DNA from 4 places in the Streptomyces sp. NPDC046712 genome. Region 2 is predicted to be linked to each of the others. Evidence: riboswitches for the same ligand, from Rfam matches in the RefSeq annotation. Region 2 holds a riboswitch; each other region holds the start of a gene.
What was found. Region 2 has a riboswitch for cobalamin ahead of ABZ939_RS26005 (energy-coupling factor ABC transporter permease). Riboswitches for the same ligand answer to the same signal wherever they lie in the genome.

Region 1 (5,649 bases), on a different contig from region 2:
TCGGGCAAGGTCCGCGAGGAGTCCGGCGCGTGGATCGCGATGCACGCCGCCGACACCGCCGTCGTCCGCCGCACCCGCGAGTCCGAGCCCGGCACCTGGCTCGGCTACCTCGCCCGCAAACTGGCCACGGTCGGCGCGCCCGAGGAGCACATCGCCCCGCTCCTCGCCGCCCGCTCGGCCGGCCGGACCCGGACCCTGCCCGGGCTCCGCTCGGCCCTCCCCGACCGCGAGATCGTTCCCGGCGAGCTGCTCGACCTCGCCGGGCGGCGGCTGCGCGCGATCTGGACGCCCGGTCACACACCCGGCCACGTCTGCCTCCATCTGGAGGAGGAGCACCCCGCGCGGTTGCCCGGCCACGGCCGGCTCTTCTCCGGCGACCATCTGCTGCCCGGCATCTCCCCGCACATCGGCCTCTACGAGGACCCGGACGACTCCACCGTCACCGACCCCCTGGGCGACTACCTGGACTCGCTGGAGCGGATCGGGCGGCTCGGCGTCGCCGAGGTGCTCCCCGCCCACCAGTACGCCTTCGCGGACGCGGCCGGCCGGGTGCGGGAACTGCTCGACCACCACGAGGAACGGCTGACCGGCCTCCTCGGCCTGCTGGCGACCCCGCTCACACCGTGGCAGCTCGCCGAGCGCATGGAGTGGAACAGGCCCTGGGAGCAGATCCCGTACGGCTCCAGGAACATCGCGGTCAGCGAGGCCGAGGCCCATGTGCGACGGCTGGTGAAGCTGGGCCGCGCGGAGGTGGCGCAGGGCACGGATCCGGTGGCGTACGTGGCGGTGTGAGCCCCCGGCCCGACGACGGCACGCGCGCCGTGACGACGGGCGGCTCAGGCCCTCACGATCCGGAGCACGGACGCGATCAGCAGGACGGGCGAGACCCCCGCCCCGATGATGATCATCGGCATGGCCACCCAGATGAAGGGGTGCTCACCGGCCTCGTAGGACATGCCCTCGTGCACGATCATGAACCATGTCAGGTGCAGGGTCGTGCCCGCGATCAGGGCGATCCAGTACAGGCCGATCCCGGCCGACCACAGCCGGACCCTGACGGGCGGCACGGTCATCAGCCGCTTCCGGTAGACGTGGAGCCAGGCCATCGCGCCGAACAGCACGAGCGTCACGGGGAAGCGCCACCAGTCGTCGTTCATGGCCCACTGGTGCGCGCCGCTCTGCTGCTCCGATTCGGAGGGGTACTGCGCCGCCCGGTCCAGCAGGTCGAAGCCTCCGATGAGAAGGACGACGACCGGGATCAGGAAGAACAGCCCGTAGAGGGGTCTGCCGAGACCCATGGTCAGGGCCCTGATCGCGACCTTCCGCCGGGAGGACGCGGCCGACGACGCGGCACGAGCGCGGGCCGGCCCGGCCGGCGGCCGGCCGGGAAGGACCGCTGTCGGCGGCGGGGTGTGCGGGGGAAGCGCGGTGGTGGCCACCGCGTCCGGCCCGGAGGCCGGCTGGTGCGCCGACCCGGCCACCGCCCCCGCCGCGGACTGGTGAGCCGGTCCGGACGCCGCCCCGGACGCGGACTGGTGAGCCGGTCCAGACGCGGACTGGTGAGCCGGTCCGGACACCGCCCCGGACGCCCGCTGCCGTACGACGTGCTCCGCTTCCTCCTCCAGCTCCTCCGCCTCCGCGTTGAGCAGCTCCTCCGCCTTCTGCGCGATGGCGGCGACCACGGGCGCCGGCAGCCAGGGGCCCGTGCCCGCCCGCTCCTCGGTCCCGGCGGCGAGCTCCGTGACCGTCGGACGGTCCTCGGGCCGCTTGGCCAGGCAGTGCCGGGCCAGTTCCCCGAACCGGCCCCCGACCCCGTCGAGGTCCGGTTCGTGGTGCACGAGCCGGTACAGCAGTTCGGCCACCGACCCGCCGCCGAACGGCCCGCGCCCGGTCGCCGCGAAAGCCAGGACCGCTCCCAGGGAGAACACGTCCGCCGCGGGGCCGACGGTCCGGCCCTCCGCCTGTTCCGGCGACATGTAGCCGGGCGACCCCACGACCAGACCGGTCCCGGTCAGCGCGGTCTCGTCGGCGGACCGGGCGATGCCGAAGTCGATGAGCAGCGGCCCCGACTGGGAGAGCAGCACATTGGACGGTTTGACGTCCCGGTGCACGAGACCCGCCCCGTGCACTCCCTCCAGCGCCTTCGCGAGTCCGGAGAGCAGCCGCCACAGGGCCTCCTGGGGCAGCGGCCCGTGGCCGATGACGGCGTCGGAGAGCGCGGGCCCCGGTACGTACGCCGTGGCGAGCCAGGGCACCTCCGCCTCCGGGTCGGCGTCCAGGACCGGCACGGTCCCGGCCCCTCGGAGCGACTGGGCGGCCCTGACCTCGCGGGCGAAGCGCCGACGGAAGCCCGGGTCGCCGGCGATCGTCCCGTGCACCACCTTGAGGGCGACCGTCCGGCCGCCAGGCGACCGGCCGAGGTAGACGCGGCCCATGCCGCCCTCCCCCAGGCGGTACAGCAGCCGGTACGCGCCCACCCGGCGCGGATCGGTCGTGGTCAACGGCTGCATGCCACACCCCCGTGAGACGCCATCCACGTCGTCCCCCACGTGAACGCCCGTCACGTGAGCGTCAGTCAGCATGGCACAGCGGCACCGCCCCCGGGACGGGAGCGTGTGAAGCCGCTCACCCACCGGGCGGGCGGGGTACGGGCCGGTAGAGTGTGCGAGTCGTCATCATGCCCGTACGGGGGGAAGCCGGTGCAAATCCGGCACTGACCCGCAACCGTGAGCCACCCCTGGTGGTCAGTCGGAATGCCCCGCGCGGGACGTGACCGCCGGCACCGTCGAGGAATACGGAGCCGAGCCTGGTGCCTTGAGCGTGCCGGTGCCCGGCCCCAGGAGAGGCCAGCACGCATGACCACCGTCCGCCGCGGCGCCGCCGCGTTCGCAGCCGCCGCGGTGCTCTGCACCGTCGTGGCTCCCGCCGCGACCGCCGCACCGTCGCCCACGCCCACTCCCGCGCCCGTGATACCCGCAGGTCTCTACGGCACGAAGGACCCGACGTACGACGGTGTCTGGCGCCAGTCGCTCGCCTTCATCGCGCAGCGGACCCAAGGGGTGCAGCCGGCCGAGCAGGCGGTGGCCTGGCTGAGCGGCCAGCAGTGCGAGAGCGGCGCCTTCGCCTCGTACCGCCCGGACCCGGCCAAGCCCTGTGACCCGGCGACGATGCTGGACACCAACGCCACCGCCGTCGCCGTCCAGGCCCTCTCCGCGGTCAAGCCCGGCAGCACGGACCAGGAGAAGATCGGCAAGGCCGTCGACGCCGCCGCGGGCTGGCTGAAGGGCGTACAGAACAAGGACGGCGGCTGGGGCTACAACCCCGGCAGCCCGAGCGACGCCAACTCCACCTCCATCGTGATCGGCGCGCTCGCCGCGCTCGGCCAGAAGCCGGGCGAGGTGAAGTCCGCCGAGGGCAGGACGCCGTACGACGCGCTGCTCTCCTTCGCCATCCCGTGCGCGACACAGGACGGGGCGGGTGCCTTCGCGTACCAGCCCGAGAAGAACGGCAAGCTCCTCGCCAACGCCGACGCCACCGCGGCCGCCGCGCTCGCCGGCATCGGCAAGAGCGTCGCCGCCCGCTCCGTGACGCCCGCGCAGGCGCCCACCTGCACGGACCTGGCCAAGCCGACCGTCGAGCGGGCCGCCCGGAACGGCGCGTCCTACCTGGCCGGAGCGCTCGCCGGGACCGGTCACCTGAACACGCCGCCGATGCCCGGCGCCACCGACCCGACCGAGCTGCCCGACTACGGCAACACCGCCGACGCCGTCGTCGCGCTCGCCGCGAGCGGTGCCACGAAGGAGGCGGAGGGGGCGCTGACCTGGCTGCAGCAGAACTCCGCCGCCTGGGCGAAGGAGAGCGGCCCCGCCGCCTACGCCCAGCTGGTCCTCGCCGCGAACGCGATGCGCACCGACCCGCGCGCCTTCGGCTCCGTCGACCTCGTCAAGGAGCTGAACGCCACCGGCCCCGCGCCGCAGACCGTCCCGTCCGCGACCCCGTCGGCGAGCGAGGGGAACGGGGACTCCGGCTCCTTCGACCTGTGGTGGATCATCGGCATCGGCATGGTCGTCGGCGTCGGGATCGGCTTCCTGCTGAGCGGGCGCAAGAAGTGAGGATCGCGGCCAGGCTCCTGGGCGCCGCCGGCTCCGTCGTCCTGACGCTGGCCGTCGCCGCTCCCGCGCAGGCCGCGGGTTACCGGTACTGGTCGTTCTGGGAGAGCGACGGCAGCGGGACCTGGGCGTACGCGACGCAGGGCCCGGCGACCGCCCGGCCCGCGGACGGGGATGCGATCGGCTTCCGCTTCGCGCTCAGCAACGACTCCGCCGACGCGTCCCGGCCCTCCGCCGCTCCCGCCTTCACGACTATCTGCGGCGGCGTGGAGAAGAAGGCGGAGACCAAGCGGATCGCGGTCGTCGTCGACTTCGGTTCGGCGGCGGACGCCCCCGAGGGCGAGACGCCGCCCGCTCCGGCGCTGAAGACCGGCTGCGCGCAGGTCCGCGAGGACGCGACGGGCGCGGAGGCGCTGGCCGCGGTGGTGAAGCCTCTGCGGTACGACAGCGCGGCCCTGCTCTGCGGGATCGCCGGGTATCCGGCGAAGGGCTGCGGCGAGCAGGTGGCGGAGTCGAAGCCGTCGGCACCGGCGGCGACGCCCGCCACGAATCCCACGCTGTCGGCCACCCAGAAGGCGGATGACGGGGACGGCGGTCCCTCCGCCGGGATCGTCGTGGGCGGGGCGGCCGTGCTCGCGCTCGGTGGCGCCGCGGTCTGGAAGGCGCGCCGCCGCGCATGATCCGTGCCCCCGAGGCGAACCGCTCCAACGCCTTGCACGCCGGCGCCTGGTGGCTGTGGGCGCTCGGACTGGCCGTGGCCGCCTCCCGTACCACCAACCCGCTCCTCCTCGGAATGATCGTCGCGGTCGCGGGCTATGTCGTCGCGGCCCGCCGTACGGACGCCCCCTGGGCGCGCTCGTACGGGGCGTTCGTGAAGCTCGGTCTGTTCGTGGTGTTCCTGCGGGTGGTCTTCTCGGTCGCCCTCGGCTCGTCGATCCCGGGGACGACCGAGCTGTTCGCACTGCCGGAGGTGCCGCTGCCGGAGTGGGCCCAGGGGGTACGGATCGGTGGCAGGGTCACCGCCGAGCAGGTGGTGTTCGCGGTGTACGACGGGGCCAAGCTGGCGGCCCTGCTGATCTGCGTGGGCGCCGCGAACGCGCTCGCCAATCCGGCGCGGCTGCTCAAGTCGCTGCCGGGCGCGCTGTACGAGGCCGGGGTCGCCGTCGTCGTGGCGATGACGTTCGCGCCGAACATGGTCGCGGACGTGGTGCGGCTGCGCACGGCCCGTCGGCTGCGGGGGCGGCCCACGGGCGGGATCCGGGCGGTGCTCCAGATCGGCCTGCCCGTCCTGGAGGGCGCGCTGGAGCGGTCGATCGCGGTGGCGGCGTCGATGGACGCCCGCGGGTACGGGCGTACGGCCCAGGTGCCGGCGGCCGTGCGGCGGACGACGAACGTGCTGACGCTCGGCGGACTGCTCGGGGTGTGTGCCGGGTCGTACGGATTGCTGGCGGCGCAGGGCGCGGCGTACGGGCTGCCGCTGGTCGTCGCCGGTCTCGTCGCGGCCATGGCGGGGCTCCGGCTGGGCGGGCGCCGGGCCGTA
Region 2 (5,649 bases):
ACCCCCGCCCCGGACGATGCTGCGTCCGGCTGCAGCCGGCTGCCTGACCGGACCGCACCGTGGCGCCGCAGGCGGCTCGCCGGGCCGCGGCGGCCGATGGTCGCCCTCCTTGCCGCGTGGGATCATTTTGTCCTAGGGGCTACCTGAAGGGGGCGTTATGTCCCGCATCGAAGAAAGCATCGACATCTCCCGTCGCCCCGGCGAAGTCTTCACGTACATCACGGACCCGAAGCACATCGCGGAGTGGGAGGAGAGCGCCGCAGCGGTACGCACCCTGAGTGAAGGGCCGCTCGGCGTCGGCTCCCGCTTCCAGGTGCAGCGGCGGATCGGGCGCCTGGACGTCCCCATGACCATGGAGGTCACGGAGTTCGACCCGCCGCGCAGCTGGCACTTCCACGGTGTCGACGGCCCGGTCCGCGGTGACCTCCGGGGCACGATCGAGCCGCTCGACGACGGCGAGCGGTCCCGGCTGACGCTGTCCCTCGACCTCGAGCCGCACGGCATCGGCAGGGTCCTCGTCCCGCTCGTCGTCAAGCCACTGGTCCGCAAGGAGATTCCGCGGGATGAGGCGCACGTCAAGGAACTGCTTGAGGCGGGCGCGGCCTAGCTTGGGAACACGATCCGCCCCACCGTTCTTGCGAGTTCATACCCTCGGAAGCCGGCTCCTCCAGTCTTGAGAGGTCCAACAGCCTTCCGCAGGTCCCCCGCAGTGAACTCCTGGTAGTCCTTGCACTGGACGGGGGGCTGCGTCGGGTGGGGGAGGAAGGTCGTACTCAGCCACGGCCGGGCGTGTCCCACGCGCTGGGGCGGACCCACCCATGGCTCCGGCCCTTGCAGACGCTCTGGAATCAGATCCACCGGGATCCGGCCCATGACACACCAGTGCGCGCACACGATCTCGCGTCGATAATTGCGCCATGATGCGCACGCGCAAAGGTCATCCAGCCACCCGAGCCTGACGCCCCATCAGTACCGCGCAGAACCGTCCTTCGCCGCCACGAACCGCCAAGGTCGATATCCCACCTCACATGCCCTGACCTGCAAAGACCCTGCTCAGCAGCTTGCCTGTCAATCTCATCAGGAGGTACCCATGAGGATGCTGATCAACGTTCCGGAGACCGTGGTGTCCGACGCGCTGCGGGGTATGGCCGCCGCGCATCCCGAGCTCACCGTCGATGTCGAGCACCGCGTCGTGCTGCGGAGGGATGCGCCCGTCGCCGGCAAGGTGGGGCTCGTGTCCGGGGGCGGGTCGGGGCATGAGCCGTTGCATGGGGGGTTCGTGGGGCCCGGGATGCTCGCGGCGGCCTGTCCGGGCGAGGTGTTCACCTCGCCCGTGCCCGATCAGATGGTGCGCGCCGCCGCCGCGGTCGACAGCGGGGCCGGGGTGCTGTTCGTCGTCAAGAACTACACCGGGGACCTCCTCAACTTCGAGATGGCCGCCGAGCTCGCCGAGGACGAGGGCATCCAGATCGCCAAGGTGCTCGTCGACGACGACGTGGCGGTGACGGACAGCCTGTTCACGGCCGGGCGGCGCGGGACCGGGGCCACGCTGTTCGTGGAGAAGGTCGCCGGGGCCGCGGCCGAGGAGGGCGCGCCGCTGGAGCGGGTGGAGTCGATCGCGCGGCGGGTGAACGAGCGTTCGCGGAGTTTCGGCGTGGCCCTGAGCGCCTGCACCACGCCCGCCAAGGGCAGCCCCACCTTCGACCTGCCCGCGGGCGAACTGGAGCTGGGCATCGGGATCCACGGTGAGCCGGGGCGTGAGCGGCGGTCGATGATGACCTCTCGGGAGATCGCGGACTTCGCCGTCGATGCCGTACTGGACGACCTGCGGCCGTCGGGGCCGGTCCTCGCCCTCGTCAATGGGATGGGGGCGACGCCGCTGCTCGAACTGTACGGGTTCAATGCCGAGGTCCAGCGGGTCCTGACCGAGCGTGGAGTGCCGGTCGCCCGGACGCTGGTGGGGAACTACGTCACCTCGCTCGACATGGCCGGCTGTTCGGTGACGCTGTGCGAGGCCGACGAGGAGATCCTGCGGCTGTGGGACGCGCCCGTGCAGACGCCCGCCCTGCGCTGGGGCCGGTGAGGAGGAGTGACCGAAGTGACCGATCTCGACGCCGACTTCTTCCGCAACTGGCTGACCACCGCCGCGGCCGCCGTCGACCGTGAGGCCGACCGGCTGACCGAGCTCGACTCGGCGATCGGCGACGCCGACCACGGCACCAACATGAAGCGGGGGTTCGCCGCCGTGACGGACGTGCTGGAGAAGGAGCCGCCCGGGACTCCCGGGGCCGTACTCGTCGCAGCCGGGCGGCAGTTGATCTCCACCGTCGGGGGTGCCTCCGGGCCGCTGTACGGGACGCTGCTGCGCCGCACCGGGAAGAGTCTCGGCGAGGCCCCGGCGGTGACACGGCAGGAGTTGGCGGCGGCACTCACTGCGGGAGTCGCCGCGGTCGCTCAGCTCGGTGGTGCCCAGGTCGGCGACAAGACCATGCTGGACGCGCTCGTTCCGGCCGCCGAGGGGCTCGGCTCGTCCTTCGCGGCGGCCCGGGAGGCGGCCGAGCGGGGCGCCCTCGCGACCGTGCCCCTTCAGGCCCGTAAAGGCAGGGCGAGCTATCTGGGCGAGCGTTCGATCGGGCACCAGGACCCCGGGGCCACCTCGTCCGCGCTGCTGATCGCCGCGCTCGCGGAGGTGGCGGCCGCGTGACCGCGCAGGTGGGCATCGTGCTGGTCTCGCACAGTGCGGCCGTGGCCGCCGCCGTCGCCACCCTGGCCCAGGGTCTCGCCGGTGGTGGGGAGAGCGCGCCGATCGCACCCGCGGGCGGCACGCCGGACGGTGGTCTCGGCACCAGCTCCGAGCTGATCGTCGAGGCGGCCCGTGCGGTCGACCGCGGCTCCGGCGTGGCGCTCCTCGTCGACCTGGGCTCCGCCGTGCTGACGGTCAAGGCGCTCCTCGCCGAGGGGGACGAGCTGCCGGAGGGAGCACGGCTCGCGGACGCCCCGTTCGTCGAGGGCGCCGTCGCCGCCCTCGTCACGGCGAGCGCCGGAGGGGACATGGACGCGGTGGTGGCCGCGGCCTCGGAGGCGTACACGTACCGAAAGGGGTGAACGGGGGGCGCGAGAGACTCGTCACACACCGTCCGGAGGGGCTCTCGTGTTGTGATGTACCTGGTCAACCCACTACTGTCACAGCGCCTTGGTGTACGGGAAACCGGTGCGGTACCGGTGCGGCCCTCGCCACTGTGATCGGGAAGTCCGGCTCCATCCCTCCGGGGAAGCCACTGGACCGCCGCGGGAGACCGCGGCGGTGTGGGAAGGCGGAGCCGCGGCGGCATGACCCGTCAGCCAGGAGACCGGCCAAGGTGCGTTGTCCATCCACGAGGTGCTGGAGAGGGTCTCCCAACCATGCATATAGCCGAGGGGTATCTGCCCCCTGTGCACGCGGCCGCCTGGGGCGTCGCGTCCGCTCCGTTCGTCGTCCACGGTGTCCGCGCGCTGACCCGTGAGGTCAGGGCGAATCCCGAGTCCACCCTGCTGCTCGGTGCGTCGGGCGCGTTCACCTTCGTCCTGTCCGCCCTCAAGATCCCGTCGGTGACGGGCAGTTGCTCGCACCCCACCGGTACGGGCCTGGGCGCGATCCTGTTCCGGCCGCCCGTGATGGCGGTCCTGGGCACCATCACGCTCCTCTTCCAGGCGCTGCTGCTCGCGCACGGCGGGCTCACCACGCTCGGCGCCAACGTCTTCTCGATGGCGATCGTCGGGCCGTGGGCCGGCTTCGGTACGTACTGGCTGCTGCGCCGGTTCGACGTGCCGCTGATGGTGAGCGTGTTCTTCGGCGCGTTCGTCGCCGATCTCTCCACGTACTGCGTCACCAGCGTGCAGCTCGCGCTCGCCTTCCCGGACCCCGGCAGCGGTGTGCTCGGCGCGCTGGCCAAGTTCGGCGGGATCTTCGCCGTGACCCAGCTGCCGCTCGCCGTCAGCGAGGGGCTGCTCACGGTGCTCGTGATGCGGCTGCTCACGCAGTCCAGCAAGGGGGATCTGACCCGGCTCGGGGTTCTGCTCCCGTCGGGGAAGAAGAAGGCCGACACCGCGGAGGCGAGCGCCTGATGAGCAGGAACGCGAAGATCAACACGCTGCTGCTGCTCGTCGTCGCGGCGCTGGCGGTGCTCCCGCTCATGCTGGGGCTCGGCGACCACAAGGAGGAGCCGTTCACCGGCGCGGACGCGCAGGCGGAGGCGGCGATCACCGAGATCGATCCGGACTACGAGCCGTGGTTCAGCCCGCTGTACGAGCCGCCGTCCGGCGAGATCGAGTCGGCGCTGTTCTCCCTGCAGGCCGCGCTCGGTGCCGGGGTGCTCGCGTACTACTTCGGGCTGCGGCGCGGTCGCAGGCAGGGTGAGGCGCGCGCGGCGGAGGCCAAGGCCCCGCTCGTGAGCGCGGGCGACGAGTAACCGCCGGTGCTGCCGATCGACGCGGCGGCGCACAGCAGTCGCTGGCGCCGCCGTCACCCCTGCGAGAAAGCCGTGCTCGGCTTCGGTCTGACGCTCTGCGCGGTCTGTCTGCCGCCGTGGCCGGGTGCCGTGCTCGTGGCGGCGGCCACCCTCGCGGTGCTCCTGGGTCCGGCCGGGGTGCCGCGCCGTCAGCTGTGGCGCGCGTTCCGCATCCCCCTGGGGTTCTGTGTGACGGGCGCGGTCCCGCTCCTGTTCGAGGTCGGCGGGTCACGGGGGATCGTCGCCTTCGCGCCGGACGGACCGGTCCACGCGGGTGAGCTGCTGCTGCGGACCTCGGCGGCGTCCCTGGGCGTGTTGCTGTTCGCGTTCACCACGCCCGTCTCGGACGTGCTGCCGCGGCTGGTGCGGGCCGGGGTGCCGGCGCCCGTGGTGGACGTGGCGCTGGTGATGTACCGGATCAGCTTCCTTCTGCTGGACGCGATGACCAAGATCCGGCAGGCGCAGGCGGCCCGGCTCGGGCTGACGACCCGGGCGGCGACCTGGCGCTCGCTCGCCGGGCTCGGCGCGACCGCGTTCGTACGCGCCTTCGACCGGGCACAGCGCCTGCAGACCGGGCTCGCCGGGCGGGGTTACGACGGGACCCTGCGGGTCCTGGTGCCCCAGGCCGCGGTCTCGACCCGGTTCCTCGCGTCGACGGCCGGCCTCCTGGCCGGGCTCGTCGCCCTCACTCTCGTACTGGAAAGGTCCCTGCTGTGAGTCCTGCGCCGCCTGTCGTGGAACTGGTGAAGGCCACGTTCGCCTACGAGGACGGGCCGGTCGTCCTCGACGGCATCGACTTCGCCGTGCCGGAGGGCCGGGCGATGGCCCTCCTCGGCCGCAACGGCGGGGGCAAGACGACGATGCTGCGGCTGCTGAGCGGGGGCCTGCGGTGTGCCGGCGGCGCGCTCCGGCTGGACGGTGAGGACGTCTCGTACGACCGGAAGGGGCTGACCCGGCTGCGCACGACCGTGCAGCTGGTCGTCCAGGACCCGGACGACCAGCTCTTCGCCGCCTCGGTCGGCCAGGACGTGTCGTTCGGTCCGATGAATCTGGGGCTGCCGGAGGAGGAGGTACGACTCCGGGTGCGCGAGGCGCTGGAGGCGCTGGACATCGTGGCCCTGGAGGACCGGCCGACCCATCTGCTCTCGTACGGGCAGCGGAA
Region 3 (5,649 bases), on a different contig from region 2:
GACCAGGGGGATGTCGCCGAGCGCCGCGTCCGGGCCGCAGGCGGCCGACAGGCCCGCGTTCTTGCCGGGCAGCCACTCCAGGTTGCCGTGCTTGCCGAGGTGGACCATCGCGTCCGCCCCGAAGCCGCCGTCCTCGGCGCGCGCGGCGATCCAGCGGTAGGCGGCCAGGTAGTGGTGGGACGGCGGGAGATCCGGGTCGTGGTAGATCGCGATCGGGTTCTCGCCGAAGCCGCGCGGCGGCTGGATGAGGATCAGCAGGTTCCCGCGCCGCAGGGCGGCCAGCACGATGTCACCCTCAGGGTTCTGCGACCGGTCCAGGAACATCTCGCCGGGCGGCGGCCCCCAGTGCTCCTCGACCTCGGCGCGCAGCTCCTGCGGGAGTTCGGCGTACCAGCGCTTGTAGTCGGCGGCCGGGATGCGGACCGGGTTCTTCGCCAGCTGCTCCTCGGTCAGCCAGTCCTGGTCGTGGCCGCCGGCCTCGATCAGGGCGTAGATCAGCTCGTCGCCGTCACCGGAGACGAGGCCGGGGATCTCCTCCACCGGGCCGAAGTCGTAGCCCTCCGCGCGGAGGCGGCGAAGCAGTGCGACGGCGGAGGCGGGGGTGTCGAGGCCGACCGCGTTGCCGATCCGGGAGTGCTTGGTGGGGTACGCGGAGAGGACGAGCGCGAGCTTCTTCTCGGCGTTCGGGATGTGCCGCAGGCGGGCGTGGCGGACGGCGATCCCGGCGACGCGGGCCGCGCGTTCGGTGTCGGCGACATAGGCGGGCAGACCGTCCTCGTCGATCTCCTTGAAGGAGAACGGGACGGTGATGAGCCGGCCGTCGAACTCGGGGACGGCGACCTGGCTGGCGGCGTCCAGCGGGGACAGCCCCTCGTCGTTCTCCTCCCAGGCCGCGCGCGAGCCGGTGAGGCAGAGCGCCTGCAGGATCGGTACGTCGAGCGCGGCGAGCGCGCCCGCGTCCCAGGCTTCCTCGTCGCCGCCGGCCTGGGCCTCGGCGGGCCTGGTGCCGCCGGCCGCGAGGACGGTGGTGATGATCGCGTCGGCCTCGCGCAGGCGGTCGAGCAGCTCCGGCTCGGGGGCGCGCAGGGACGCGACGTACAGGGGCATGGCGCGGGCGCCGGCGTCCTCGATCGCCTCGCAGAGGGAGCCGATGAAGGCGGTGTTCCCGCTCATGTGGTGGGCGCGGTAGTAGAGCACGGCGACGACGGGGCCGTCCGTGACGCGCGGCTCGCGCTCCAGCGGGCCCCAGGTCGGCGCGGCGGCCGGGGCCTCGAAGCCGTGGCCGGTGAGCAGCACGGTGTCGGAGAGGAAGCGCGCCAGCTGCTCCAGGTTGTCCGGGCCGCCGTGCGCGAGGTAGGCGTGGGCCTCGGTGGCGACGCCGATGGGGACGGTGGACGCCTCCATGAGCTGGGCGTCGGGGGCCTGTTCGCCGGAGAGCACCACCAGCGGCTTCTCCGCCGCCCGCAGCGCCTGAAGTCCCTCCTCCCAGGCCCGCAGGCCGCCGAGGAGGCGTACGAGGACGAGGTCGGCGCCGTCGAGGAGCCCGGGGAGCTCGTCCATGGAGAGGCGGGAGGGGTTGGCGAACCGGTACTCGACGGGGCCGCCGGCCGCGCGGGCGCTGAGCAGGTCGGTGTCGGAGTGCGACAGCAACAGAATTCGCATGCGTGCGCAGGCCTTCCTCGGGGTTGTCCGCGCCCCGGGTGGTCGTGTGGACGGCAGGAGTTCCTGACTCACCGGGACGCTGGTGCGACCTGGCTCACAGTGGCGGGACCGCGCCGGATTCTCACCGGGCTTCCTCCCCGGGGTCCTGGGACCCCATGCCGATCTGCATAGTAGATCCTGCCCCCGGCAGGCCGGGGGGTTGGCCGGATCACACCCGGTGGTCAGCCGGATTCACGTGGGTATGCTCGCCGCCATGCCGCCCACCCCACCCGCCACGCCCAACCCGGGCGAACCTCTCATACGGGACCGTGGCGACGCCTGCCCCGGGGCGCTCCGACTGCACCCCGCCGACGACGGCCGCCTGGCCCGACTGCGCCTGCCCGCTGGCCTGTTGACGCCACATCAGGTCGAGGTCCTGGCCACCGCGGCGGAGGTTCTGGGCGACGGGCGGGTCAGCGTCACCTCCCGGGGAAACGTGGAGCTGCGCGGCCTCGGGGAGGACTGCGGGACAAGGCTCGCGGAACTGCTTGCCCCGGCCGGTCTCCTGCCGTCCCCGACCCATGAGCGGGTCCGCAACATCGTGGCCTCCCCGGCCGCCGGGCTCGACGGACTCGGCCACGGCGCCGTGCAGTTGTGGGCCCGCGAGCTGGACGAGCTGCTGTGCGCCCGGGAGTGGACGGCGGCGCTTTCCGGCCGATTCCTCTTCGTCCTGGACGACGGGCGGGGGGATGTGGCCGGCCTCGGCGGAGATGTGACCTTGATCGCAGCGGCGTCCTCGGCGGACGGCGAGGGTGCGGACGGGATCCGGGACCCGGACACGCGAGGCGCCTCCACCGCGCTCCTGCACGTCGGCGCCCAGGTCTTCCGGGTCGCCGCCGCTGACGCCGGCGCCGCGCCCCGTGCCGCGCTCGCCGCCGCCGAGGCATTCCTCGAAGCCGCCCGCGGCGCCGGGAACGGGGCCTGGCGGGTGCGGGAGCTGCCCGAGGGACATGAGCCGGACCTGGCAGGGGCCCTCGCCCGGGCCGGGATCGAGGCGGAGCCCGTACCCCCGTCGGATCTCCCCGGTGCCGAGCCGCCCGCCCCCGGAGTCCTCGGCGCCACCGCCCTCCACGTCCTCGCGCCCCTCGGCCGGCTGACGGCCGAACAGCTGCGCGCCCTGGCCGCCTCGGCGGACGAGGTGCGGTTCACCCCGTGGCGGGGCGTGGTCGTCGCCGGGACGCCGGCGGCCACGGCCGGGGACCGGCTGGCCGAGCTCGAGTCGTACGGGCTGATCACCCGCCCCGACTCCCCCTGGGCCGGCGTCAGCGCCTGCACCGGGCGCCCCGGCTGCGCCAAGTCCCTCGCCGACGTCCGCGCCGACGCCGTGCCCGGTCGCGTGGGCCTCCCCGTCCACTACTCCGGGTGCGAGCGCCGCTGCGGCCACCCCCAGCGCTCCGACGGCACCTGGGTCGACGTCCTCGCCGGCGCCGACGGCGCCTACCTGGTGAACGGCGTCCCCACCCCCCGTACCTCCCTGACCGAAGCAGTCGCAACGGCCCGCACAACCCGTACAACGAGATGAGCGAGAACGACACGATGTTCGCCTACGAGAAGGACGGCGCGGAGATCTACCGCCAGTCCTTTGCCACGATCCGCGCCGAGGCGGACCTCGCGGGGCTCCCCGCCGACGTCGCCCAGGTCGCGGTGCGAATGATCCACGCCTGCGGCATGACCGACCTCGTACGCGATATCGCCTACTCGCCGCAGGTCGTCGCCCGCGCCCGGGAGGCGCTGCGCGCCGGCGCCCCGATCCTCTGCGACGCGCAGATGGTCGCCAGCGGAGTCACCCGCAAGCGGCTGCCCGCCGACAACGAGGTGATCTGCACCCTCTCCGACCCGGCCGTGCCCGGCCTCGCCGCCGACCTCGGCACCACCCGCAGCGCCGCCGCCCTCGAACTCTGGCGCGACCGCCTCGAAGGCTCCGTCGTCGCCATCGGCAACGCGCCCACCGCCCTCTTCCACCTGCTGGAGATGATCGCCAAGGGCGCGCCGCGCCCCGCCGCCGTCCTCGGCATACCGGTCGGCTTCATCGGCGCCGCCGAGTCCAAGGACGCCCTCGTGGACCGGGGACAGGAGCTGGGTCTCGACCACCTCGTCGTACGGGGCCGGCGCGGCGGCAGTGCGATGACCGCCGCCGCGATCAACGCCATCGCGACCGAAGCGGAGATCCAGGCATGAGCGGCAAGCTGTACGGAGTCGGCCTCGGGCCCGGCGACCCGAACCTGATGACGGTGGCCGCGGTGAAGGCCATCGCCGAGGCCGATGTCGTCGCGTACCACTCGGCCCGCCACGGCCGGTCCATCGCGCGCTCCATCGCGGCGGAGCACCTCCGCGAGGACCACATCGAGGAGCGGCTCATGTACCCGCTCACGGTGGAGACCACCGACCACCCCGGCGGCTACCGGGGCGCGCTCGACGACTTCTACGAGGAGGCGGCGGCCCGCCTCGCCGCGCACCTGGACGCGGGCCGCACGGTTGCCGTGCTCGCCGAGGGCGACCCGCTCTTCTACGGCTCGTACCAGCACATGCACAAGCGGCTCGCGGACCGCTACGACACCACCGTCATCCCCGGCGTCACCTCGGTCAGCGCGGCCGCCGCGCGGCTCGGCGAGCCGCTGTGCGAGGCCGAGGAGGTCCTGACGATCATCCCCGGCACGCTGCCGGAGGACGAGCTGACGGCCCGCCTGGCGGGCACGGACTCGGCGGTCGTGATGAAGCTCGGCCGGACGTTCCCGACCGTGCGGCGCGCCCTGGAGCGGGCGGGCCGCCTGGAGGACGCGCGGTACGTGGAGCGGGCGTTCATGGCGGGCGAGCGGACCTCCGAACTCGCCGAGGTGGACCCGGAGACCGTCCCGTACTTCTCGGTGGCCGTACTGCCCTCCCGTATCGACGCCGTTCCGCCCGTACGCGAGCGGGGCGAGGTCGTCGTCGTGGGCACCGGCCCGGCGGGCGCGCCCTGGCTGACGCCGGAGTCGCGCGGTGCGCTGGTGAACGCCGACGACCTGGTCGGCTACACCACGTACCTCGACCGGGTCCCGGTGCTGCGGCCCGGCCAGCGCCGGCACGGCTCGGACAACAAGGTCGAGTCCGAGCGCGCCGAGTTCGCGCTCGACCTGGCCAGGCGCGGGCACCGGGTCGCGGTCGTCTCGGGCGGCGACCCCGGTGTCTTCGCCATGGCGACGGCGGTCCTGGAGGTGGCCTCGGAGGAGCGGTACGCGGACGTGCCCGTGCGCGTCCTGCCCGGCGTGACCGCGGCGAACGCCGCGGCGGCCGCGGCGGGGGCGCCGCTCGGCCACGACTACGCGACCATCTCCCTCTCCGACCGCCTCAAGCCCTGGGACGTCATCGCCGGCCGGCTGCGCGCGGCGGCGGAGGCGGACCTGGTCCTGGCGCTCTACAACCCGGGTTCCAAGTCCCGCACCCACCAGGTGGCGGCCGCCCGCGAGCTGCTCCTCGAACTCCGTTCGCCCGAGACGCCGGTGGTCGTGGCACGGGACGTGGGCGGCCCGGAGCAGTCGGTCCGGATCGTCACCCTGAAGACCCTGGAGCCGAGCGAGGTCGACATGCGCACGCTGCTCCTGATCGGCTCGTCCCAGACGCGCGCGGTGGAACGCGGCGACGGCCGCACGATCACCTGGACGCCGCGCCGGTACGGGTGACGCGGTCGGCTTCCGGCTCCCCGGCCCCCGCCGAAACCCCTGGTCGGGGTTCGGCGGGGGGGCGGTAGAGTCCCCCTCCGGCGGATCACCGGCCCCACCCGCACCGCCCTTCCCCCACACCTCATTGGCTTCGTGTTGGTCCGGAAAGGGCCCCTCTCTCTGTGATGACTCGTACTCGGCTGAGCGCGCTGGCCACGACGGCCGCCCTCACCGCCGCCGGCGGTCTGCTGACCGCCACCCCGGCCTCCGCGGCCGTCACCTGCACGTCCCCGGTCTGGACGGCGCAGTA
Region 4 (5,649 bases), on a different contig from region 2:
CATCCGCGCGGGGCGCGCGCCGGCCGGCGCGGCCTCGTGCGGCCCGTCCGGGCACTGCGGATCGGGCGCGCCAGGGTCGCAGCTGAAGCGACAGCCGGTGACCACCGGGACCTCGGGCAGCAGGTCCGCGAGCGCCCGCACGGCGGTCGACTTCGCGGTGCCCTTCTCGCCGCGTACGAGGACACCACCCACCGCGGGGCTCACCGCGTTCAGCAGCAGCGCAAGCCGCAGGTCGTCCATGCCGACGACGGCGGTGAACGGATACCGGGTGCTCATCGGGTGGTCACTCCTTCAACTCGTACGGACTCGGGGGCGTTCACGGCGCGCCCGGCGGGATGAACGGCAGCCCCGCCGGGGCCCCGGTCTCGATCAGCCGCAGCAGCGCGTCCGTGTCCGCGTGTTCCTCGATCAGGTCGCCGAGGCGGTCAAGCTGCTCCTCCCGCAGCGCGTGGAACGACGTGTCGGGGGCCGGGACGAAGCGCCGTCCGGCCGCCGCCGCGACCTCCCGAAGGAACGCCCGGCGGAAGCCGTCGCTCTCCAGCGATCCGTGCCAGTGGGTGCCCCACACAGCGCCGACCCGGCAGCCGTCCAGGAAGGGGTCGCCGCCGAGCACCTCCGCGACGCCGTGGTGGATCTCGTACCCCTCGACGTGCTCGCCGAGCGCCTCGCCGACCGGCCGGGCAAGGGTCTTCTCGGGCGCGAACCGGACGCGTACGGGCAGCAGTCCGAGCCCGTCCACGGTGCCCGCCCTCGACTCGACCTCGTCCTCGATCCGTTCACCGAGGGACTGGAAGCCGCCGCAGATGCCGAGTACCGGCCGGCCCTCCGCCGCCCGCCGTGCCAGCGCGTCCGCGAGTCCGCGCTCGCGCAGCCACGCCAGCGCCTTGACCGTCCCCCGGGTCCCCGGCACGACCACCAGGTCCGCGTCGACGAGCTCCTCGGCCCGGTCCACGAACCGCACCACCACGCCCGGTTCGGCCGCGAGGGCGTCCACGTCGGTGAAGTTGGACATCAGCGGCACGGCGCACACGGCGACCCGCAGCACGTCCTCGCCGACCGGCGGCGTCACGACCGACTCGCGGACGGCGCCCCGCAGGGAGACCCGCAGGCCGTCCTCCTCGTCGATGCCGAGCCCGTGCGCGTACGGCAGGACACCGAACGTCCGGCGCCCGGTGAGCCCATGCAGCATGTCGAGGCCCGGCTCGAGCAGGGTCACGTCGCCGCGGAACTTGTTCACGAGGTAGCCCGCGATCAGCTCCTGGTCCTCGGGCGCGAGCAGCGCCGTCGTACCGAAGAACTGGGCGAAGACCCCGCCCCGGTCGATGTCGCCGACCACCAGCACCGGCAGCCGCGCCGCCCGTGCGATGCCCATGTTCACGATGTCCGTGCGCCGCAGGTTGATCTCGGCCGGACTGCCCGCCCCCTCGCAGATCACGGCGTCATACGTGCCCCGCAGCTCCTCCAGGCACGCCAGGACCGGCTCGAAGAGCTCCTTCTGCCGCCCCCCGTGGTAGCCCCTGGCGCTGAGTTCGCCCACCGGCTTGCCCATCAGGACGACCTGGCTCGAGCGGTCGCTGCCCGGCTTCAGCAGAACGGGGTTCATCAGCGCGGTCGGTTCGACCCGGGCCGCCTGCGCCTGCATGGCCTGCGCCCGGCCGATCTCCGCGCCCTCCCTCGTCACGAAGGAGTTCAGGGACATGTTCTGGCCCTTGAACGGGGCGACCTTCACGCCCTGCCGGACCAGCCAGCGGCAGATGCCCGCCGTGACGACGCTCTTGCCCGCGTCGGACGTGGTCCCCGCGACCAGCAGCCCCCCGCCTCTCATGCCTTCCTCCGCTTCATCGCGCCCGCCACGATCCGTCCACCCACACACACCGCCAGCGTCAGCGCGGTCACCCGGCGCGAGAGCCGTACCGCCCGCTCGATGTCGCCGACCTCCACGGCCCGGCCCTCCCCGTTCAGTACGGGCCGGTGTTCGACCCGTCCGCCGTACGAGAGCGTCCCCCCGAGCCGTACGCCGAGCGCTCCCGCGAAGGACGCCTCCACCGGACCGGCGTTGGGGCTGGGGTGCTTGGCCGCGTCCTGGCGCCAGGCCTTCACGGCCCCCCTCGGGTTGCCGCCCGCCACCGTCGCGAGGGCGGCGGTCAGCCGGGCCCCCGGCCAGCCGGCCACGTCGTCGAGCCGGGCCGAGGCCCAGCCGAAGCGCCGGTACGTCGGGGACTTGTGGCCGACCATCGCGTCCAGCGTGTTCACGGCCCGGAAGCCGACCAGGCCGGGAACCCCCGCGACCGCTCCCCAGACCAGAGCGCCCACGACGGCGTCGGAGGTGTTCTCGGCGACCGACTCCACCACCGCGCGGGCCATCGCCGGACCGTCCAGGGCCTGCGGGTCACGCCCCACCAGATGCGGCAGCCGCTCTCGGGCCACCTCCAGGTCCCCGGCCGCCAGGGCCCCGCCGATGGCGCGGGCCTCCCGGCCCAGGGTCGTACCACCGACGACGGCCCACACGGAGGCGGCGGTCAGGGCGACGGCGGCTCCGGGACGATCGCGCACGGTACGGGCGGCCAGCGCCGCGACCGCCGTGGCACCGCCGGCGCAGACGGCGGTGTGCAGCGCGCCCCACCCGCGGTGGTCGCGCCGGAGAAGCTTCTCGACGGAGCCGGCGACCCGTCCGAACGCGGCGACCGGATGGCCGCGGCGGGGGTCGCCGATGATCAGGTCCGCCGCCAGACCGGCGGCGGCGCCGTACGCGAATACACCTGTGGCTGCTCTGCGGCCGGGCATGGCGCTGTGTCCTCACTCAGGGTCCGCGCCCTGGCTCGACGTGACCGGCGGTGAGAGTTCCTGGCTCCCGGGGTTCGACTCCCCGGTCACAGTGGCGGGACCGCGCCGGATTCGCACCGGACTTCCTCTACTGCCGCCGTAATGGCCCCGGAAGTCCACCACGCTGTGCGAACACCCGTCAACTCACCCTTGACCTGCGGCGGGACAGTGTGCGAAGCCCCACACCCAGGGTCTGTCCGGCGGATCATGGCCGGGTCGCGACCCCGACACGACGGACGGGCGGGCCGCACCCGAAGGTGCGACCCGCCCGTCCGTCGAAGCGGGACCGTCGTCAGACGACGATCAGATAGATGCCGAACGCGACGGCCGCCGCGCACAGCGCGAAGCAGGCGTACGCGCCGGTGCGCGCCAGGGCGGCGGAGCCTCCCTGGGAGGCGGCCTGCTCCTGCTTGGAGAGGCCGACGATGCCGAGGGTGAACAGGCCCACGAGGGCGACGGTCGCCACGAGGCTGACTCCGAAGACGGAGCCGAGAGCTGCCCAGTCGATCTTCATGTCGTTCGTTCCTTACACCGCGGCCGCGGGGGCCGTGGGGGCTGCCGGGTCCGTGGGGGCCGGCGAGGGGATGGTGGTCTTGAGGTCCTCGTCCGCGACGGCGGCGACGGAACCGGCGGGCGGCGGGGTGACGGCCGCGATCGCGGTGGTCACGACACCAGCGGGCTCGGCGTCGATGTCGTCGGCCGTGACGTTGTGGTGGTCGACCGGCTTGCGGCGCGACAGCGCCCAGATGACGCCCGAGCCGGAGACGAGGAGGACCGCGACGGCGGCGACGCCCCAGCTGCCCTGCTTGGTGAGGAACTCGGCGCCTGCGGCGACCAGGCCCGCGGCGGGCAGGGTCAGACCCCAGGCGACGAACATCCGGGTCGCGGTCGACCAGCGGACGACACCGCCCTTGCGGCCGAGGCCCGCGCCCATCACGGCGCCGGAGCAGGACTGCGTGGTGGAGAGGGAGAAGCCCAGGTTGGACGAGGCCAGGATGACCGTGGCGGCGCTGGTCTGGGCGGCGAAGCCCTGCTGCGGCTGCAGGTCGGTGAGCCCCTTGCCCATGGTGCGGATGATGCGCCAGCCGCCGAGGTAGGTGCCGAGCGCGATCGCGACACCGGCGGAGACGACGACCCACATCGGAGGGTTGGAGCCGGGGGCGACGACACCCTGGGTGACCAGGGCCAGGGTGATGACACCCATGGTCTTCTGCGCGTCGTTGGTGCCGTGGGCGAGGGAGACGAGACCGGCGGAGGCGATCTGGCCGACCCGGTAGCCCTTGGCCGTGGACTTCTCGTCGGTCCGGGAGGTGATCTTGTACGTCAGCCTGGTGGCCGCCATCGCGGCGAGGCCGGCGACGAGCGGCGCGGCGACCGCGGGGATGAGCACCTTGGTGACGATGGTGCCGCCGTTGACGGCCGACCAGCCGGCCGACATCACGGCCGCGCCGATGAGGCCGCCGAAGAGGGCGTGGGAGGAGCTGGACGGCAGACCCATGAGCCAGGTCAGCAGATTCCAGAGGATGGCGCCGACGAGCGCCGCGAAGATCACTTCGGTACGAATGCCCTGTTCGTTGATGATCCCGCCGGAGATCGTCTTGGCGACCTCCACGGACAGGAACGCGCCGACCAGGTTGAGCACGGCGGACATGGCCACCGCCGTCTTGGGCTTGAGGGCACCGGTCGAGATGGTCGTCGCCATCGCGTTGGCGGTGTCGTGGAAACCGTTCGTGAAATCGAACACGAGAGCTGTCACGACCACAATCGCGAGCAGCAGCGTGATGTGTTCCATTTACCCAGGCAATCGTTTGACGTCAGTGGCTGGTCGAACGTAGGCAACCTGAGTGAACGGAAGGTGAACTGGGTCGGGCTGCATGGTGTCCCTATCCGGTGTCGGAGCATTCCGCTTAGCCGTGCGGGAGGCCACCTGTCCACGATGTGGTCCCCGTGCAACCCGGGGTAAGCCATGCGGTTACAGGGCAGATGAGACTTCCTCCACTTCCGTCACTCCCGTCCCGTGTCACCCTCTGGACCGCATCAGCCGACCGGGGGACCCGCGGACGAGATCCACGTCACTCCCCAGGGGCAGACCCGGGAGGGTCCGTCCGGGTCTGTCCGGTGGCAGCCAGCCGCCGCCCTGCCGACACTGGGACAGTGCGCCCGGCTACAGCGACGGCAGCGGCCGTCACCACTCTGATCGGTGTCGGCGCGGCCGCGGTCGCGGCCGGCCGGTACGCCGGCGACGCCGCCCTCAAGGCGGCGTCCGGACGGCCCCTGCCCGGCGACCCCCGGCTCACCGTGCACGACACGGGACCCGACCGGGTCACCCTCACCCGCAGCCTCGCCTCCCTGCGTCCCGGTACGTACGGGATCCAGGGCCCCGACGTCCACGCCGTCGTCGGACCCGTCCTCGACCGCGTCCCGCACACCGCGGACACCGTCGTCCGCCGCCTGGAACGGGTCGAACTCGGCACCCTGGAACCCGGCGCCCGGGTCCGTCTCACCCCCGAGCTGCACAGCGGCACCCCGCACAGCGCGCTCGGCCTCGACCACGAGGACGTCGAGATCCCCGGCGAACTCGGCACCCTGCCCGCCTGGCTCGTCCCAGGGGCCCGCTCCACCTGGGTGATCGCCCTGCACGGCCTCGGCACCACCCGCCGGCACCCCCTCAACCTCGTGCCGTTCCTCTCCCGACGGCAGATCCCCGTCCTCTGCGTGGCCTACCGCGGGGACGAGGGCGCGCCCCCGTCCCCGGACGGCCTCGGCCACCTCGGCGACTCCGAGTGGCGCGACGTCGACGCGGCCCTCCGCCACGCCGTCCGCAAG

Region 1: another riboswitch for cobalamin. It lies ahead of ABZ939_RS03860 (prenyltransferase/squalene oxidase repeat-containing protein); the one in region 2 lies ahead of ABZ939_RS26005 (energy-coupling factor ABC transporter permease).
Region 3: another riboswitch for cobalamin. It lies ahead of cobN (cobaltochelatase subunit CobN); the one in region 2 lies ahead of ABZ939_RS26005 (energy-coupling factor ABC transporter permease).
Region 4: another riboswitch for cobalamin. It lies ahead of ABZ939_RS24090 (cobalamin biosynthesis protein); the one in region 2 lies ahead of ABZ939_RS26005 (energy-coupling factor ABC transporter permease).

Annotation. Positions count from the first base shown of each region.
Region 1 covers NZ_JBEYYW010000002.1:344,857-350,505, reverse strand. The annotation lists gene ABZ939_RS03870 (MBL fold metallo-hydrolase) at 1-792, shown strand, start outside; gene ABZ939_RS03865 (serine/threonine-protein kinase) at 837-2,510, opposite strand; cobalamin riboswitch at 2,649-2,780, shown strand; gene ABZ939_RS03860 (prenyltransferase/squalene oxidase repeat-containing protein) at 2,856-4,112, shown strand; gene ABZ939_RS03855 (SCO2322 family protein) at 4,109-4,789, shown strand; gene ABZ939_RS03850 (energy-coupling factor transporter transmembrane protein EcfT) at 4,786-5,649, shown strand, end outside.
Region 2 covers NZ_JBEYYW010000022.1:13,551-19,199, forward strand. The annotation lists gene ABZ939_RS25980 (helix-turn-helix domain-containing protein) at 1-47, shown strand, start outside; gene ABZ939_RS25985 (SRPBCC family protein) at 158-607, shown strand; gene dhaK (dihydroxyacetone kinase subunit DhaK) at 1,091-2,083, shown strand; gene dhaL (dihydroxyacetone kinase subunit DhaL) at 2,090-2,704, shown strand; gene ABZ939_RS26000 (PTS fructose transporter subunit IIA) at 2,701-3,105, shown strand; cobalamin riboswitch at 3,150-3,374, shown strand; gene ABZ939_RS26005 (energy-coupling factor ABC transporter permease) at 3,403-4,104, shown strand; gene ABZ939_RS26010 (energy-coupling factor ABC transporter substrate-binding protein) at 4,104-4,448, shown strand; gene cbiQ (cobalt ECF transporter T component CbiQ) at 4,455-5,204, shown strand; gene ABZ939_RS26020 (ATP-binding cassette domain-containing protein) at 5,201-5,649, shown strand, end outside.
Region 3 covers NZ_JBEYYW010000003.1:52,972-58,620, forward strand. The annotation lists gene cobN (cobaltochelatase subunit CobN) at 1-1,662, opposite strand, end outside; cobalamin riboswitch at 1,699-1,838, opposite strand; gene ABZ939_RS04735 (cobalamin biosynthesis protein CobG) at 1,904-3,223, shown strand; gene ABZ939_RS04740 (precorrin-8X methylmutase) at 3,238-3,879, shown strand; gene ABZ939_RS04745 (precorrin-2 C(20)-methyltransferase) at 3,876-5,360, shown strand; gene ABZ939_RS04750 (PA14 domain-containing protein) at 5,525-5,649, shown strand, end outside.
Region 4 covers NZ_JBEYYW010000019.1:58,919-64,567, reverse strand. The annotation lists gene ABZ939_RS24100 (putative cobaltochelatase) at 1-276, opposite strand, end outside; gene ABZ939_RS24095 (cobyric acid synthase) at 317-1,825, opposite strand; gene ABZ939_RS24090 (cobalamin biosynthesis protein) at 1,822-2,784, opposite strand; cobalamin riboswitch at 2,817-2,961, opposite strand; gene ABZ939_RS24085 (hypothetical protein) at 3,116-3,337, opposite strand; gene ABZ939_RS24080 (inorganic phosphate transporter) at 3,350-4,615, opposite strand; gene ABZ939_RS24075 (alpha/beta hydrolase) at 4,978-5,649, shown strand, end outside.